Regions from separate parts of the Serratia marcescens subsp. marcescens ATCC 13880 genome, predicted to be linked through region 4. Evidence: predicted binding sites of a transcription regulator. Region 4 holds the regulator's gene; each other region holds the start of a gene.

The links. Region 4 encodes PurR, which represses purine synthesis genes. Its sites were predicted from a motif close to CANGCAAACGTTTGCNTG; they were not measured.
Region 1: the regulator PurR is predicted to act here: its motif matches at 2,920-2,937, upstream of purH (bifunctional phosphoribosylaminoimidazolecarboxamide formyltransferase/IMP cyclohydrolase).
Region 2: the regulator PurR is predicted to act here: its motif matches at 2,787-2,804, upstream of pyrD (quinone-dependent dihydroorotate dehydrogenase).
Region 3: the regulator PurR is predicted to act here: its motif matches at 2,618-2,635, upstream of cybB (cytochrome b561).

The regions. Positions count from the first base shown of each region.
Region 1 covers NZ_CP071238.1:303,543-308,294, reverse strand. The annotation lists rRNA gene J0F90_RS01430 (23S ribosomal RNA) at 1-449, opposite strand, end outside; tRNA gene J0F90_RS01425 (tRNA-Ala) at 656-731, opposite strand; tRNA gene J0F90_RS01420 (tRNA-Ile) at 770-846, opposite strand; rRNA gene J0F90_RS01415 (16S ribosomal RNA) at 921-2,462, opposite strand; gene purH (bifunctional phosphoribosylaminoimidazolecarboxamide formyltransferase/IMP cyclohydrolase) at 3,100-4,689, shown strand; gene purD (phosphoribosylamine--glycine ligase) at 4,738-4,752, shown strand, end outside.
Region 2 covers NZ_CP071238.1:1,827,932-1,832,683, reverse strand. The annotation lists gene J0F90_RS08615 (YcbX family protein) at 1-951, shown strand, start outside; gene J0F90_RS08610 (cell division protein ZapC) at 958-1,506, opposite strand; gene pyrD (quinone-dependent dihydroorotate dehydrogenase) at 1,683-2,693, opposite strand; gene ssuE (NADPH-dependent FMN reductase) at 2,952-3,530, shown strand; gene J0F90_RS08595 (sulfonate ABC transporter substrate-binding protein) at 3,555-4,520, shown strand; gene ssuD (FMNH2-dependent alkanesulfonate monooxygenase) at 4,540-4,752, shown strand, end outside.
Region 3 covers NZ_CP071238.1:983,750-988,501, reverse strand. The annotation lists gene J0F90_RS04575 (winged helix-turn-helix transcriptional regulator) at 1-85, shown strand, start outside; gene J0F90_RS04570 (flavin reductase family protein) at 82-663, opposite strand; gene J0F90_RS04565 (ABC transporter substrate-binding protein) at 838-2,439, shown strand; gene cybB (cytochrome b561) at 2,709-3,233, shown strand; gene J0F90_RS04555 (hypothetical protein) at 3,287-4,573, shown strand; gene J0F90_RS04550 (hypothetical protein) at 4,570-4,752, shown strand, end outside.
Region 4 covers NZ_CP071238.1:2,286,907-2,291,658, reverse strand. The annotation lists gene sodB (superoxide dismutase [Fe]) at 1-517, shown strand, start outside; gene cydH (cytochrome bd-I oxidase subunit CydH) at 584-673, opposite strand; gene purR (HTH-type transcriptional repressor PurR) at 998-2,023, shown strand; gene punR (DNA-binding transcriptional activator PunR) at 2,011-2,967, opposite strand; gene punC (purine nucleoside transporter PunC) at 3,091-4,302, shown strand; gene cfa (cyclopropane fatty acyl phospholipid synthase) at 4,647-4,752, shown strand, end outside.

The DNA of each region.
Region 1 (4,752 bases), 2.0 Mb from region 4:
TATCGGTCAGTCAGGAGTATTTAGCCTTGGAGGATGGTCCCCCCATATTCAGACAGGATGTCACGTGTCCCGCCCTACTCATCGAACTCACGACCTGTGCATTTTAGTGTACGGGGCTATCACCCTTTGCTGCGCGACTTTCCAGACGCTTCCACTAACACACAAGCCGATTCAGGTTCTGGGCTCCTCCCCGTTCGCTCGCCGCTACTGGGGGAATCTCGGTTGATTTCTTTTCCTCGGGGTACTTAGATGTTTCAGTTCCCCCGGTTCGCCTCATGCCACTATGTATTCATGACATGATAGTGTGTCGAAACACACTGGGTTTCCCCATTCGGGTATCGCCGGTTATAACGGTTCATATCACCTTACCGACGCTTTTCGCAGATTAGCACGCCCTTCATCGCCTCTGACTGCCTAGGCATCCACCGTGTACGCTTAGTCACTTAACCTCACAACCCGAAGATGTTTCCATCGTTCGCGCTGCAAACATTTGAGAGACTCTATGACAGGTTACTCTTCATCCCAATACGTCTACGGAGGGACAAATTTCAGCCGTCATGTTTCAATTTTCAGCTTGTTCCAGATTGTTAAAGAGCAAAATACTTCGCAGCATACTGTCGCCAATATACTCTGAAGTATTAAATACCGGACTATATGGTGGAGCTAAGCGGGATCGAACCGCTGACCTCCTGCGTGCAAGGCAGGCGCTCTCCCAGCTGAGCTATAGCCCCATACAGTCACGCGCAGTACCTTTTCCACTTCCGAGAAGTGGTAGGCCTGAGTGGACTTGAACCACCGACCTCACCCTTATCAGGGGTGCGCTCTAACCACCTGAGCTACAAGCCTATAAAGGTATTTCTGCTCGTTACTTTCTATCAGACAATCTGTGTGAGCACGCCACTCGAACTAATATCTTTAGGTAAGGAGGTGATCCAACCGCAGGTTCCCCTACGGTTACCTTGTTACGACTTCACCCCAGTCATGAATCACAAAGTGGTAAGCGCCCTCCCGAAGGTTAAGCTACCTACTTCTTTTGCAACCCACTCCCATGGTGTGACGGGCGGTGTGTACAAGGCCCGGGAACGTATTCACCGTAGCATTCTGATCTACGATTACTAGCGATTCCGACTTCATGGAGTCGAGTTGCAGACTCCAATCCGGACTACGACATACTTTATGAGGTCCGCTTGCTCTCGCGAGGTCGCTTCTCTTTGTATATGCCATTGTAGCACGTGTGTAGCCCTACTCGTAAGGGCCATGATGACTTGACGTCATCCCCACCTTCCTCCAGTTTATCACTGGCAGTCTCCTTTGAGTTCCCGGCCGAACCGCTGGCAACAAAGGATAAGGGTTGCGCTCGTTGCGGGACTTAACCCAACATTTCACAACACGAGCTGACGACAGCCATGCAGCACCTGTCTCAGAGTTCCCGAAGGCACCAATCCATCTCTGGAAAGTTCTCTGGATGTCAAGAGTAGGTAAGGTTCTTCGCGTTGCATCGAATTAAACCACATGCTCCACCGCTTGTGCGGGCCCCCGTCAATTCATTTGAGTTTTAACCTTGCGGCCGTACTCCCCAGGCGGTCGATTTAACGCGTTAGCTCCGGAAGCCACGCCTCAAGGGCACAACCTCCAAATCGACATCGTTTACAGCGTGGACTACCAGGGTATCTAATCCTGTTTGCTCCCCACGCTTTCGCACCTGAGCGTCAGTCTTCGTCCAGGGGGCCGCCTTCGCCACCGGTATTCCTCCAGATCTCTACGCATTTCACCGCTACACCTGGAATTCTACCCCCCTCTACGAGACTCTAGCTTGCCAGTTTCAAATGCAGTTCCCAGGTTGAGCCCGGGGATTTCACATCTGACTTAACAAACCGCCTGCGTGCGCTTTACGCCCAGTAATTCCGATTAACGCTTGCACCCTCCGTATTACCGCGGCTGCTGGCACGGAGTTAGCCGGTGCTTCTTCTGCGAGTAACGTCAATTGATGAACGTATTAAGCTCACCACCTTCCTCCTCGCTGAAAGTGCTTTACAACCCGAAGGCCTTCTTCACACACGCGGCATGGCTGCATCAGGCTTGCGCCCATTGTGCAATATTCCCCACTGCTGCCTCCCGTAGGAGTCTGGACCGTGTCTCAGTTCCAGTGTGGCTGGTCATCCTCTCAGACCAGCTAGGGATCGTCGCCTAGGTGAGCCATTACCCCACCTACTAGCTAATCCCATCTGGGCACATCTGATGGCAAGAGGCCCGAAGGTCCCCCTCTTTGGTCTTGCGACGTTATGCGGTATTAGCTACCGTTTCCAGTAGTTATCCCCCTCCATCAGGCAGTTTCCCAGACATTACTCACCCGTCCGCCGCTCGTCACCCAGGGAGCAAGCTCCCCTGTGCTACCGCTCGACTTGCATGTGTTAAGCCTGCCGCCAGCGTTCAATCTGAGCCATGATCAAACTCTTCAATTAAAAGCTTGATTTGCTTCCACTCGAGAAGCGATGCTCAAAGATTTACTGCATGAATTTTACTTCAGTTAGTCACTCTTCAAGACTTGATATTTTTTTGCATCCGAAGATGCTGGATATCGTCTTGTGGAGTGCCCACACAGATTGTCTGATAAATTGTTAAAGAGCAGTGAGTTAGGCGCTTTCGCTTGCTAACTCGAGGTGGCGTATATTACGCTTTCCTCTTTCAGAGTCAACCCTAATTTTCAGGGTTTTTTCTCTGCGACCCCCGGAGACTCTGTGAAGTTGTTCACATGTTCCGTGTCGATGGAGGCGCATTATAGGGAGTTCCTCGCAGGCCGCAACAGGTATTTTCAGCAAAAACGATCGTTCGCTGCATTCCACAGCAAAACCCCGCCTTATACCCACTTGCACACAGTGTTATCCACAGATGCGATTTGCACGGAAAATTTACGAGCGCCACGCAAACGTTTTCGCTACAATTCCCCGCGACGAAACGATCCCCCTTTTTATGGGGGCGCTACCTGAATATGTGCCTGACCCTCCCTTTATAAGGCAAAAAACCCTTCCTTATAGAGAGAACGAGGTGGACATTCACGTAACGCTCTTTAATTGCGACTCAAAGCCAAGGGATAAAACCATGCAACAACCTCGTCCAATCCGCCGGGCCCTGCTCAGCGTGTCTGACAAAACCGGTATCGTTGAATTCGCCGAAGCGCTTTCCCAGCGCGGCGTTGAACTGCTCTCCACCGGCGGCACCGCTCGTCTGCTGGCAGACGCCGGTCTGCCCGTTACCGAAGTTTCCGACTACACCGGCTTCCCGGAGATGATGGACGGACGAGTTAAGACCCTGCACCCGAAAGTCCACGGCGGCATTCTCGGCCGCCGCGGCCAGGACGACGCCGTCATGAATCAGCATGACATCAAGCCTATCGACATGGTGGTCGTCAATCTGTACCCGTTCGCCCAAACCGTGGCGCGCCCGGATTGCTCGCTGGAAGACGCGGTTGAAAATATCGATATCGGCGGCCCGACCATGGTGCGCTCCGCCGCCAAGAACCATAAAGACGTCGCCATCGTGGTGAAAAGCAGCGACTACGCCGCCATCATTACCGAGATGGACAACAACGACGGCTCGCTGCGCTATGCCACCCGCTTCGATCTCGCCATCAAAGCCTTCGAACACACCGCCGCCTACGACAGCATGATCGCCAACTACTTCGGCGCGCTGGTGCCGGCGTACCACGGCGAGACCGAGCAACCGTCCGGCCGCTTCCCGCGTACCCTGAACCTCAACTACATCAAGAAGCAGGATATGCGCTACGGTGAGAACAGCCACCAGCAGGCCGCCTTCTATATAGAGGAAGAGGTGAAGGAAGCGTCCGTCGCGACCGCCGAGCAGCTGCAGGGCAAAGCGCTGTCCTATAACAACATCGCCGATACCGACGCCGCGCTGGAATGCGTGAAAGAGTTCGCCGAACCGGCCTGCGTGATCGTCAAGCACGCCAACCCTTGCGGCGTGGCGATCGGCGACGACATTCTGGCCGCCTACGAGCGCGCTTACCAAACCGACCCGACCTCCGCTTTCGGCGGCATCATCGCCTTTAACCGCGAGCTGGACGCCGCCACCGCGCAGGCGATCATCAGCCGCCAATTCGTGGAAGTGATCATCGCGCCAAACGTCACCCAGGAAGCGCGCTCCCTGCTGGCCGCCAAACAGAACGTGCGCGTGCTGGCCTGCGGCCAGTGGCAGCAACGCGTGGCGGGGCTGGACTTCAAGCGCGTCAACGGCGGCCTGCTGGTGCAGGATCGCGATCTGGGCATGGTAACCGCCGCCGATCTGCGCGTGGTATCCGAGCGCCAGCCGACCGAGCAGGAACTGCGTGATGCGCTGTTCTGCTGGAAAGTGGCCAAGTTCGTGAAATCCAACGCCATCGTTTATGCGCGTGACAACATGACCATCGGCATAGGCGCCGGCCAGATGAGCCGCGTTTACTCCGCCAAGATCGCCGGCATCAAAGCGGGCGACGAAGGGCTGGAAGTGAAAGGCTCCGCCATGGCCTCCGACGCCTTCTTCCCGTTCCGCGACGGCATCGATGCCGCCGCGGCGGTTGGCATCACCTGCGTGATCCAGCCTGGCGGCTCAATCCGCGACGACGAAGTGATCGCCGCCGCCAACGAACACGGCATCGCGATGATCTTCACCGACATGCGTCACTTCCGCCATTAATTCCTTTTGCCGCGTGCGCTCCGGCGCACGCCATTCGTGGAGCCCCTGATGAACATTTTGATT
Region 2 (4,752 bases), 460 kb from region 4:
CCGCAGATGGTGCTGTTCACGCCGGCGCTGCTGCCGGACGGGCTGTTCCTGACCGCGCCGGACGGCGAAAGCGCCGCCATTCGCTTCAGCGACTTCGCCGCCGCGCCGCAGCCGACCGAGGTATGGGGCAACCATTTCACCGCGCTGACTGCGCCAGATGAGATCAACCGTTGGCTGAGCGGCTATTTCCAGCGCGACGTGCAGCTGCGCTGGCTGGGGCCGGAGCTGACCCGCCGGGTCAAGAAGCACCCTGAAATCCCGCTGACGTTTGCCGACGGCTACCCTTATCTGCTGATTAACCAGGCTTCGTTCAACGATCTGCAGCAGCGTTGCCCCGGCAGCATCAAGCTGGAACAGTTCCGCCCCAATCTGGTGGTGAGCGGCGCTACCGCCTGGGCTGAAGACGGCTGGCAGGTGATCCGCGTCGGCGACGTCATGTTCGATCTGGTGAAACCCTGCAGCCGCTGCGTGCTCACCACCGTCAGCACCGAGCGTGGCCGCAAGCACCCGAGCGGCGAACCGCTCAGCACGCTGCAAAAATTCCGCTCCGCCGACAACGGCGATATCGATTTCGGCCAGAATATGATCGCGCGCAACAGCGGCATCATCCGCGTGGGCGATACGGTGGAAGTGCTGTCGACCAAGCCGCCGCGCCCTTATGGCGCAGGCAAAGTGGTGGAGAGCGTGCAAGCGCCGCAAGACAGCGCGCACAGCGTCACGATCGAATATGAAGGAAAGGTGTTTACCGGCAACAACCAGCAGATTTTGCTCGAACAGCTGGAGCAGCAAGGCATCCGCGTGCCTTACTCGTGCCGCGCCGGGATTTGCGGCAGTTGCCGCATTACGTTGCTGAGCGGTGAAGTCGCGCCCCTGAAGAAAAGCGCGCTGGGCGACAACGGCACCATCCTGTGCTGCAGCTGCATCCCGAAAAGTGATTTGACCCTGGCGTAATCCGCCTTATACCGCCCTGTCGTAAGCCGGGGCGGCGCTTTCATCCTGCACGCAGGGTTTCAGCCGATCGTGCATCACCTTGATGGCGTCGCCCAATACCATGGTACGGCCGGCGACCGTCAGCTGATTTTGCGCCAGCAGGCACAGGCTGGCGTTATCCCCGGCCTCCACCACCAGCAAGCGCGCTTCCGCGCCGCTCTCCATCACTTTCACCGCCGCCAGCTCGCCGTTTTTCGGCTGCAGCGGGTAATGCTGCTGCGAGAAATGCCAGCTCTTTGGCATCAGCGGTTTCAGGAAGCGATAGGCGACCAGCGCATTCAACACCAGCTCGGCGCGCTGTTCATGGCTCAGCTTGACCTGCTTGCACTGTTCTTCATAGGTGAAATAAAGGGCAGCGTCATCCACGCAAAAAGCGCATTCATCAAAGGCGTCCGGCGTTAACATTTTGGCCGGGAAACGTGAACGAAAGATCATACCATTAGCTAAATCCAGCATTAGCCGATCGTGTTCGGCATCAAAATACCAACGCCAATTATCGTCAGGTTTTATCTTCATTTCGTATCCTTCTCGCTGCCTATGCCAACGCCGCACTCACCCTAAAAGGCGATTTTATCACCGATAAAATAGCTTAAACATCGGATAATTCCGCGAACGATATTTATGCTAACGAACAAAATATAGACGAGCCGGGGGCAGAAATAAACCCCCGGAATAAAATGAGAGGAAAAATATTAGATATGGGTAACGATATCTTTAATCAAACGCGGGCCGTGATAGATAAATCCGGAATAAATTTGCAGCAGGCTCGCGCCGGCCTCCATTTTTTCGCGCGCCGCCGTCAGCGAATCGATGCCGCCTACGCCGATAATCGGCAGGCGCCCCTGCAGTTCGGTGGAGAGACGACGGATCACTTCGGTGCTGCGTGATTGCAACGGACGCCCGCTTAACCCGCCCGCTTGTTCGCAATAATTCAACCCCTGGATCAATTTTCGATCCAACGTGGTATTGGTGGCGATCACGCCATCGATATTATGCCGCACCAGGCTATCGGCAATTTGGATCAATTCTTCTTCTGAAAGATCCGGCGCGATCTTTACCGCCACCGGCACATATTTGTGATGACGCGCATGTAATTCCTGCTGCTTATTTTTAATCGCAGCCAAAAGATCGTCCAGCGCTTCGCCATACTGTAAGGATCGTAACCCCGGCGTATTCGGTGAAGAGATGTTAATCGCGATATATCCGGCATACGGATAAACTTTATCCATGCAGATCAAATAATCGTCTTTGCCCTGCTCGACCGGCGTGTCTTTATTCTTGCCGATATTGATCCCAAGAATGCCGCCGAAATGGGATTTCTTAACGTTTTCAACCAGATTGTCCACGCCATGGTTATTGAACCCCATGCGGTTAATCAGGCCTTCCGCCTCAACCACGCGGAACAAGCGCGGCTTGTCGTTGCCCGGTTGCGGACGCGGCGTCACGGTGCCGACCTCCACATGGCCGAAGCCCATCGCGCCGAACGCATCGATGCATTCGCCGTTTTTATCCAGACCGGCGGCCAATCCCAGCGGGTTTTTAAACGACAGCCCCATGCAGCTGACCGGTTTGGTCGGCACGGACTGACGGACAAGAAACGCTAATGGGGTGCCGGTAATACGGCTGAGCTGACGAAAGGTCACTTCGTGCGCGCGCTCCGGATCGAGCTGGAACAACGCTTTCCTGATGAGGGGGTAGTACATGGACTCTCCTGATTTCCCGGTTGCAAACCGGGGGCGTATTATCCGGTATCCCCCGCCTAATTGGAATTGATTAAAGGCAAAAAAAGCCGTTTTTACGCAATCGTTTTCCCTCTTCGCCGCCAAATCGCTGCCAATCCGCTTTTGCGCATATCCAAATCAAAAAATGAGATTTAAAAAACGCGCCCGGTTGCTGGTAGGTTTAAAACACTTCCCATTGATTTTCTAATTAAACCTAACTTTTAGTTATAAGGAGTGGCAATGCGCGTTATATCACTGGCCGGTAGCCCACGCATCCCATCACGTTCCGCCGCGCTGCTCTCGCTGAGTCAGAACTGGCTGCGGCAGCAAGGGGTGGAAGTGACGGCCTATACCCTGCACGACTTTGACGCCGAAGATCTGCTGTACGCCAACTTCAACAGTCCGGCGATCAAGGCGTTTGCCGAGCAGCTGGCGCAGGCCGACGGCCTGCTGATTTCCACGCCGGTTTATAAAGCGTCGTTCTCCGGCGCGCTGAAAACCCTGCTGGATCTGCTGCCGGAACGCGCTCTGGATCATAAGGTGGTGTTGCCGCTGGCGACCGGGGGGTCTGTCGGCCACATGCTGGCGGTGGACTATGCGTTGAAACCGGTGCTGGCGGCGCTGAAAGCGCAAGAGGTGCTGCACGGCGTGTTCGCCGACGACAGCCAGATCCAGTTGACCGACGAAGGCGCCACGCTCACCGACGCCGTGGCCGCCCGGCTGGAAGAGGCACTGGCCAGTTTCTATCTGGCGCTTGGCCGCCGCAAACCGCCTGCGCTGCGCGTCGCCTCGCCACTGGCGGCGCGTCAAACCGCCTGAAACGCCTGGAAAAGGAGAGCCTGAATGAAACAACGCATCGCTTTGCGGCGTTGGCTGAGCGCCGCCGCCTTCACCGGCCTGCTGTCGCTGGTTTGGGCCAACGCCGCCGTCGCTCAGGATCCGGCGCAATTCCGCATCGGCTACCAAAAAGGATCGGTCAGTCTGGTGCTGGCGAAGAGCCACCGGCTGCTGGAGGAACGTTTCCCCGCTACCCGCATCAGTTGGATCGAGTTTCCCGCCGGCCCGCAGATGCTGGAGGCCTTGAACGTCGGCAGCATCGATCTGGGCAGCACCGGCGATATTCCGCCGATCTTCGCGCAGGCCGCCGGGGCGGATCTGCTGTATGTCGGCGTTGAGCCGCCCAAACCGAAGGCGGAAGTGATCCTGGTGCCGGAAAACAGCCCGATCAAAACCGTCGCCGATCTGAAAGGCCATAAGGTCGCGTTCCAGAAAGGATCCAGCTCACATAACCTGCTGCTGCGATCGCTGCAAAAAGCCGGACTGAAATTTACGGATATCCAGCCCGCCTATTTAACGCCCGCCGATGCGCGCGCTGCATTCCAGCAGGGCAACGTCGATGCCTGGGCGATCTGGGATCCTTATTATTCCGCCGCGCTGCTGCAGGGCGGCGTGCGGGTGCTCGGCGACGGCACCGATCTGAATCAGACCGGTTCCTTCTATCTGGCGGCGCGCCCCTATGTCGAAGCTAATGGCGCCTTTATCAGCCAGGTCTTGACGGTGCTGACCCAGGCCGATGCGCTCACCCGCAGCGACAGGGCGCAAAGCGTGACCCTGCTGGCCAACGCCATGGGGCTGCCGGAACCGGTGATCGCCAGCTATCTGGATCACCGCCCTCCGACCGCCATCACACCGCTCGATGCGCATACGATCGCCGCACAGCAGCAAACCGCCGACCTGTTTTACGCCAACCGGTTGGTGCCGGTGAAGGTCGACATCTCGCAACGCATCTGGCGCCCAAGCGCACAATAAATACGGGGGAACATTGACGATGAGCCTGAACGTTTTCTGGTTTTTACCCACCCATGGCGACGGCCACTATCTTGGCAGCGCGCAGGGCGCTCGCAGCGTCGATCACGGTTACTTGCAGCAGATCGCCCAGGCGGCGGATCGGCTGGGATTCGGCGGCGTGCTGATCCCCACCGGTCGCTCTTGCGAAGACTCCTGGCTGGTGGCCGCCTCGCTGATCCCGGTCACCCAGCGG
Region 3 (4,752 bases), 1.3 Mb from region 4:
GGACCGATGGGCGGAATACCATTTCCCCGAGCTGGACGCCGCCCGCGAGCGCTATGATGCCGACCGCGGGCGCGAAGCCGATTAAAGCGGTTTGGCCCGCAGCGTCTCGCCGCTGCGCACGAAGTTGCCGGCCCCCAGATGATGAATGGTGTGCAGATCCGCATTGGCGGCGGTGAAGTTCCAGCGCCCTTGCTGGAACACCCGCTCGTCCGCCGCCGCGCTCAACACCTCGCCGAAGCAGGTGTCATATTTTTCCTGCGCGCCGCTTTCCGGCAATAAGCGGCACTCCAGCCACGCCACGCAACCCTGTTCGATCAGCGGCACCTGCAGCGTAGCGCTCGGCGCTGCGGCGATGTGAAAGCGGGCGAACTTGTCGTCATCCAGCCCGGACACGCTGCCGACCGCGTAGGTGGCGTCGATGAACATGGCCGCCGGCACGCAAATGCCGAATGCGCCGCTCTCCTCGATCATTTGCCGGCTGTGCGCCCCTTTGTCCACCACAATGGCGATGCGCGGCGGGCTGAACTCCACCGGCATCGACCAGGCGGCGGCCATCACGTTGCGTTTGGCGCCGTCGCGGCTGCGGCTGGTGATCAATACCGTCGGGCCGTGGTTCAGCAGGCGGCTGGCGTGTTCGAGGGCGACAGGACGAAAGTGGCTCATCGGGAAATCCTTGCGAGTGACTGTTTGCCCAGCAGTGTAGATCTGCGCCGTAAAGGCGAGCAACGCGGGGCGCACAGAATGCACCGATGAGACGCTTGTTCCCGATCTCGCCATCCGTTATCTATAGTTAGATCAATTCGCCGGTAACGGCCCACTCCACCTGAGGATCTTGCCTTGACGTTTTTAAAACACCCTATCGCCGGATTGGTGCTGGCCGGCTGCGGCCTGTTGTCGGCGGGCGGCGCGCTGGCCGCTTCCGATGCGCTGGTGTACTGCACCGTCGCCTCGCCGGAATCGTTCAACCCGCAGCTCTCCAGCTCCGGGCCGACCTTTATCGCCACCTCGCAGGTGCTGTACAACCGCTTGGTGACGCTGCGCGAAAGCGATAAAACCCCCGCCCCGTCGCTGGCCACCGAGTGGAGCGTCAGCCCGGACGGCAAGACCTACATCTTTACCCTGCGCCAGGGCGTGAAATTCAACAGCAACAAATACTTCACCCCAACGCGCGACTTCAACGCCGAAGACGTGGTGTTCACCGTGATGCGGCAGAAGGATCCCGCTAACCCGTATCACAAGGTCTCCGGCGGCAACTATGAATACTTCACCGACATGGGCCTGGATAAGCTGATCACCAAGGTGGAAGCGGTGGACGAGCATCACGTGCGCTTCACGCTGAGCCAGCCCAACGCCGCCTTCGTCGCCGACTGGGCGATGGATTTCGCCTCGATCCTGTCCGCCGAATACGCCGACGCGATGCTAAAAAAGGGCACGCCGGAATACGTCGACAACTGGCCGATCGGCACCGGGCCGTTTGCGCTGCAGCAGTACAAGCAGGATTCGCTGATCCGCTACACCGCCAACCCGCACTACTGGCAGGGCGAAGTGGCCAGCAAGCACCTGATCTTCTCGATTACGCCGGATCCGCAAACCCGGCTGGCCAAGCTGAAAACCAACGAATGCCAAATCATCCCCGCGCCGCTGCCGGAACAGTTCGCCGCCATCAAGGCCGACGGCAACCTGCAGCTGCACGACATTACCGGGCTGAACGTCGGCTATCTGGCGTTCAACACCCAGAAAAAACCGTTCGACAACCTGCTGGTGCGCCAGGCGCTGAGCTACGCGGTAGACAAGAAAGCGATCGTCGCCGCAGTGTTCAAAGACAGCGGCACGCCGGCCAATTCGCTGCTGCCGCCGGGCATGCTGGGCTACAACGACAAATTGCCGGAGTACGCCTACGATCCGCAGAAGGCGCGCGAGCTGCTGAAGCAGGCAGGGCTGGAACAGGGCTTTGAAACCGACATTTGGTCAATGCCGGTACAGCGTCCTTACAACCCGAACTCGAAACGCATCGCCGAGATGATCCAGAGCGACTGGGCGAAGGTGGGCGTGAAGGCCAAGATCGTCACCTGGGAGTGGGGCCAGTATCTGGCCGGGCTGCGCAAAGGCGAGCAACAGAGCGCGCTGTACGGCTGGGTATCGGACAATGGCGATCCGGACAACTTCGCCACCCTGCTCGGCTGCGCCGGCGTGCAGAGCGGCGCCAATGTGGCGCGCTGGTGCGATAAGGATTACGACCGGCTGATCCAGCAGGCGATCCAGGAGAACCAGCCACAGGCGCGCGCCAAGCTGTATCAACAGGCGCAGGTGATCTTCGCCAAACAGGCGCCGTGGCTGCCGCTGGCCACCGGCAAAGTGTTCTACGCCACCCGCAGCAACCTGAGCGGCTACGTGGTGGACGTGAACGGCAGCGATTTCGCCAAGGCCAAATTGAACTGATCTCAGGCGCCGCAGCGAGGGCTGCGGCGTAATCCGCTTCATCGCTTAATAAGCTGCCAGCCTCTGAACCTATCGTTTATTAGCTTCATAACTTGCGACGCTCACCTATCGCCAGGCGCATATCCCCCTAAACCAATAGCTTAATAAGTGAGTTGAACCTGGCGTTTTGCCTAAATTGCGCGCACGCGCTTTCCTCCGATGTAACATTTCGTTACCATCGGCGCACAGACCCTTTAACATCAAAAGGTAACCCGGTGCAGAACACCTACATGCCGTGGCAAATTCGCCTGCACTGGCTGGTGGCGATCCTGCTGGTCATCACCTGCGTCACCATCGAGCTGCGGGGCTTTGCCGAACCGGGCAGCGCCCCCTGGTTCGTGCTGGTTGTCACCCACTTCAGCTGCGGCGTAACGGTGTTTGCGCTGATGATCGCCCGCCTGTTCCTGCGCTGGCGCCGCCCCTCGCCCGCCATCGCGCCCAAACCGCCGAAGTGGCAAACCGGCCTGGCGCACCTGACGCACACCCTGATTTACCTGCTGCTGCTGACGCTGCCGGTGCTGGGGGTGTATTCGCGCTATCTGGGCGGCAAGGAGTGGTTTCTGTTCGGCCTGCCGATGCCGTTCGCCGACGTGGCCGATCGGCCGCAGGCGCGGACGATTATCGGCTGGCACAAAACGCTGGCGTCATTCGGCTACTGGCTGATCGGCCTGCATGCCACCGCCGCGCTGTTCCACCACTATATCGTCAAGGACAATGCGCTGGTGCGCATGCTGCCGCTGATGAAAAAGCGCTGACCAGCCGGCGCCAGGGAAGAATTTTCGGGCCACGCCCGCTGACAGGGAATGATATGCAAACCCAATTTTTTAATGTGACCGTCGAACAATGCGCCTGCCAGCAGACGGCGCCCGACAACCTGGTGAGGATCATCGCCTCCGGCCAGACATTCTTTTTTTACCGTGACGACTTCAGCGACAGCGAAAATCTGCTGGCCAGGCTCGCCGCCGGCGATCGGGTGAAGATCGGCGCCCACCGCCTGCAAGACGGCAGCTACTGGCTGCACTGGCTGCTGCACGGGACAAAAGGCCGGCTGGAGCCGGACAGAACGCTGAAATACAAGCTGAAATACTTCGCCCTGCTGCTGCTGGGCGCGGTGCTGGCCGGCGGTTTCCCGGCGGCCTTTTTCATCATGGACGGGGAAGATTCCTGGCTGACCATCGTCCTGTTCTTTATCGCCATCATCGCCGGCCTTATCGGCATCGGCATGGTGCTGTTCGTCGGTTCGGAGCTCCTGCTGATCGGGCACCGCGGCCGCAGGCGCCTGCTCCGGGCGCTGGATCGCGTGCTGCAGGGGCAAGACGTTACGCCGCCCGGCTCGCTCAGCCTGAAAATCCCCGGCATCAAATACCGGGCTGTCCGCGCAGACGCTGTGCCGGCAACCGCACCGCTGCAGACCGCGTCCCCCCTCCCGGACGGCGTCGAGACCTCTGGCATCGAGACGGTCAACGCCCTGAACTACGAACTCTGCCAATATGAGATCCCGCGGCAGGTGCAGTATTTGGATACGTATGCGTGGCGCCAGAAGGAGACGCACTTCGCGTTGACGACCCGCGCGCTCAATGTCCCCAATACCAAACTGCATCCGGTATTTCGTCGGCAACATCCGCTTTTCATCGCCAAAGGCGATCCGCTGCAGGTGCTGTATTGCGAGAACGACGTCATTCCCGAGTTGCCTAAAGTGCGTGGGATCATCAATCATCGCGATCGCCAAACCTATCTCATCGGCGGCAATCGCTACTTCACCGAAGCCGGTCTTAACCTGTGCGCGCGCGTTGTCTTCATTTTTGGGGCAATCGTGGCGTGTTTTGTGCTCGGCATGATGGTGGTGGATAACGCCGATACCCCGGCCGGCTTTCACCTGGATGCCTGGACCCTGAAGCGTCTCGGCAGCGAATTGCCGCCGATTATTCTGCTGCTGATGCTGATGGTCAGCGGCCTGGCGCTGTTGATCGAGGGGTTCGCCCAGATCTGCCGACTGTACTCTTTTGACCAGCACCGCACGTTTAAAACGTTTAAATACCTGCGAAATCTGCGCCGCAGGTTATGGCGGCAGGCTCAGGTGACGGAGCTGAAATGATGACGTTAGCGCTTTATAAAAGACCCCTTATTATCCTGACGCTGTTTTTGGCCAGCGCGCTGGGCGTCTATTTGCTCGCCCCTGAGCAACGCTATGCGCAGTGGCAATGGACTCAGGGCGACCAGGCGTTGCCGACGATAGCCCGTTACGATCTCATCCACAGCTACCCGGCGCAGGAC
Region 4 (4,752 bases):
CGAGACCCTGGAATACCACTACGGCAAACACCACAATACCTACGTAGTTAACCTGAACAACCTGGTGAAAGGCAGCGAGTTCGAGGGCAAATCGCTCGAGGAGATCATCAAGACCTCCAACGGCGGCGTGTTCAACAACGCCGCGCAGGTGTGGAACCACACCTTCTACTGGCACTGCCTGTCGCCACAGGGCGGCGGTGAACCGCAGGGCGAACTGGCGGCCGCGATCGTCAAATCCTTCGGCTCTTTCGCTGCGTTCAAAGAACAGTTCACCGATGCCGCCGTGAAAAACTTCGGCGCCGGCTGGACCTGGCTGGTGAAAAAACCGGACGGCGCGCTGGCGATCGTCAACACCTCCAACGCGGCAACTCCGCTGACCGGTGAAGATAAACCGCTGCTGACCGTTGACGTGTGGGAACACGCGTATTACATCGATTACCGCAATGCGCGTCCAAAATACCTGGAAAACTTCTGGGCGTTGGTCAACTGGACATTTGCGGCGGAAAACCTGGCGTAAACGCAGGCCTTGCCTAAGTAACGAGGCGCAGCCAGAGGCTGCGCCTTTTTTAAAACCGGCGGGAGATCAGTTCAACGCGGCGACAAAGCTGAAAGCGATGATCATCGCCAACGCGCCGACGGTAGTGAACAGAGACATCTTCAGATCGGTATCCATGACAACTCCTTTAAAATGGGCTTTCCTAAGGATAAAAGGCGCACAATTAGTACGTCAAATCATTTTCCCACAGTTCGCCGATAAAATCTTGTTATCATTTCCCGGTTTATAATCTCGATTACCTCTTCCACTTTTGTTCAATATGCGACAAAATTCGCAGTTCACAACTGCGTACCGGCATCCATGCCCCTCCTGATTAAGCGCTGAAGACTTCAACACACTAAAAACTCAGTTTTCGCTTCTCTGGAGAAGGATCTACGTAGGCAAACGATTAACATCACACTTACATGCTGTAAACATGTGAGTTCAGGAGTCATTCCTTACATGGCAACGATTAAAGATGTGGCCAAACGCGCGGGCGTTTCCACCACCACCGTTTCGCACGTCATCAATAAGACTCGTTTCGTCGCCGAAGAGACCAAAGCGGCCGTGTGGGCCGCCATCAAAGAGCTGCACTACTCGCCGAGCGCCGTGGCGCGCAGCCTGAAAGTCAATCACACCAAGTCGATCGGCCTGCTGGCCACCTCGAGCGAAGCGCCCTATTTTGCCGAAGTGATCGAGGCGGTGGAAAACAGCTGCTACAGCAAAGGTTACACCCTGATCCTGTGCAACTCGCACAACAATCTGGACAAGCAGCGCGCCTACCTGGCGATGCTGGCGCAAAAGCGCGTCGACGGCCTGCTGGTCATGTGTTCCGAATACCCGGATCAACTGCTGGGCATGCTGGAGGACTACCGTAATATCCCGATGGTGGTGATGGACTGGGGCGCCGCGCGCGGCGACTTCACCGACACCATCATCGATAACGCGTTCGAAGGCGGCTATCTGGCCGGCCGTTACCTGATCGAGCGCGGCCACCGCGATATCGGCGCCATCCCGGGCCAGCTGTCGCGCAACACCGGCGGCGGCCGTCATCAGGGCTTTATGAAGGCGCTGCAGGAAGCGCATATCGACATTCGCGAAGAGTGGATCGTCCAGGGTGACTTCGAGCCGGAGTCCGGCTACAAGGCGATGCACCAAATCCTGTCGCAAAAACAGCGGCCGACCGCGGTATTTTGCGGCGGCGACATCATGGCGATGGGCGCCATCTGCGCCGCTGACGAGCTGGGGCTGCGAGTGCCGCAGGATATTTCCGTGATCGGCTATGACAACGTGCGCAACGCCCGCTACTTCACCCCGGCGCTGACCACCATTCACCAGCCGAAAGAACGCCTGGGAGAAATGGCCTTCACCATGCTGCTGGATCGCATCATCAGCAAGCGCGAAGAATCGCAGGTGATCGAAGTGCATCCGAAGCTGGTCGAACGCCGTTCGGTCGCCGATGGTCCGTTCATCGACTACCGCCGCTGATCATCTTCCCTGCCGGAGGCCTGCGCGGCTTCCGGTGCCGCCTCACTCAGCCACTCCTGATTCAGCGTCTCGCCATCGCCCAAGTACGCCAGCAGCCAGCTCATCGCCGGTGACGGTTTATCCTGTTGCCAGGTCAGGCAGCAGGGGCTGGCGGGAAACGGCTGCTGCAACTGCAACGCCTTCAGCTCACCGCACTGCACCAGCGGCAGCGCCAGATGCGCCGGCATCATGCCGACGCACAATCCGGCGCACAAACAGTCGAGCGCCGAGGTCCAGTCCGGCACCACCAGCCGCCGCTGGTTATCCAGCGTCCAAGTGACGCGCTTGGGCAGATTGCGCGAGGTGTCTTCCAGACAAAGCGCAGGGTATGGCCTCAACCGATCGTCATTCAATGGCCCTGCCAGCTGCGCCAACGGATGCTGTGGGCTGACTACGCACAGCCAGTTCATATCCCCCATGTCGCGGAAAGCGAAGCCGCCGCCGACCGGCACCGCGCGCGTGGCGCCGATCGCCATGTCCACCCTGCCGTCCACCAACGCATCCCACACGCCGTTGAACACCTCGGGTTGCAGCATCAGTTCAACGTCGGGGAAATGGCGGTAGAAATCCAGCACCAGCTGGCGGCTGCGCTGCGGTTTGACGATGATGTCGACTGCGATATTCAGCTGGCCGCGCCACCCGTTGGCCACCTGTTGACAGTGGCGGCGGGTGTCGAGCATTTTTTTGATAACAACTCGCGCATCCTTGATAAACAGCGCGCCGGCCGGCGTCAACTCCACATCACGGTGACGCCGCTCAAACAGCGGCACCGCCAGCCATTGTTCCAGTTGCCGCACGGTATAGCTCACCGCCGACGGTACCCGGTGCAGCTCCTGCGCCGCCGCGCTGAAACTGCCGGTGCGCGCCACCGCGTCAACAACTTCAAGAGAATATTCAGACCACATCGCTTTGCCTTCAATTTTTTTAACAGCACTTTGCAAATATTACCGTTTCACAAGCAGAGATCCAGCCGGATACACTGGCCGGCGCTAAAAACCTGCGACACTAAAATATTAACGAGAAATACCATGCGAAACTCCTTTGGTTTTATGTTCTACCTCGCCGGCCTGAGCATGCTGGGTTATCTGGCGACCGATATGTACCTGCCCGCCTTCGGCGCCATGCGGGAGGAACTGCAAATTTCCGCCGGCGCGGTCAGCGCCAGCCTGAGCATCTTTCTGGCCGGCTTCGCCTTCGCGCAGTTGCTGTGGGGGCCGCTCTCCGACCGACTGGGCCGCAAACCGGTATTATTGATTGGCCTGTCGCTGTTCGCGCTCGGCTGCCTGGGCATGCTGTGGGTGGAAAATGCCGTGCAGCTCTGGATACTGCGCTTTATTCAGGCCGTCGGCGTCTGTTCCGCCGCCGCCATCTGGCAAGCGCTGGTGGTCGACCGCTACCGCGAAGGCCAGGCCAACCGCGTATTCGCCACCATCATGCCGCTGGTGGCGCTGTCGCCGGCGTTGGCGCCGCTGCTTGGCGCCTGGCTGCTGAACCACGCCAGCTGGCGCGCGATCTTCGCCGTGCTGTTGGCCATCACCGCCCTGCTGCTGCTGCCGACGTTGCTGCTCAAAGATCGCGCCAAAACGCAACCCGCCGCCGATGCGCCAAAAAGCGGCGTCAGTTTTTGGCAATTATTGAAATCCCCGGTGTTCAGCGGCAACGTCGCTATGTACGCCGCCTGCTCGGCCGGCTTCTTTGCCTGGCTGACCGGCTCGCCGTTCATCCTCGGTGATATGGGCTACGGCCCGAGCGACATCGGTCTGAGCTATGTGCCGCAGACGCTGGCTTTCCTGTTGGGGGGCTATGGCTGCCGCGCCGCGCTCAAGCGCATCAATGGCAAAACCCTGCTGCCGTGGCTGCTGGTAGCTTATGCTGTCAGCATGGTGGCCCTGTATCTGGTGGCGACCCTGACCAATCCGACGCTCACCACGCTGCTGATCCCGTTCTGCGTCATGGCGCTGGTCAACGGCGCCGGCTACCCGATCATGGTGGCGAATGCGCTGATGCCATTCCCGGAAAGCAGCGGTAAAGCCGCCGCGCTGCAAAATACGCTGCAATTGGGGCTGTGTTTTGTGGCGAGCATGCTGGTGTCGGCGTTTATTGCCCAGCCGCTGTTGGCAACGGTGACGGTGATGGTATCTACGGTAGTCCTGGCCGCGCTGGGTTATTTCCTGCAGCGGGGAAAAGCGGCCGATGCGCAGCAAAAGGCACAGCGGGAACATGCTAACTCAGCGTCATAATTACCAAGATTAATAATCACTTAAAGAATATGCGTGCCAAGTGCGATTTACAGTTGAGTCAACGCCTCGGCACGCCTATACTCAAAAACAACCTTGTAAAGTAACACCTTATAATCTCTATATCTCAATCAGCTATTGTGTACGCGCCTTGCGTCACACTCTTTTTTTAAAGAGGCGTTTATCCTGCGCCGTTTGCGTCGGGCCGTTTCTTTAAATTTCCTCTGTTCATAGTCGGATATCAGACGCCGCGGGCTTATTTCCCGTTGGTATACGTATGCACCCGCAGAAATTGTCTAAGCTGTTTCCTAACGGGTCATCAGTCAGAAGAAGGTGATGGAGAAGCTATGAGTTCATCGTGTATAGAAGATCTGAGCATCCAGGATAACCAGTGGTACCGTATCGCGCACGAAATGCTCGGTCTGGCCGGTATCGAAATCAACGGATCGCGCC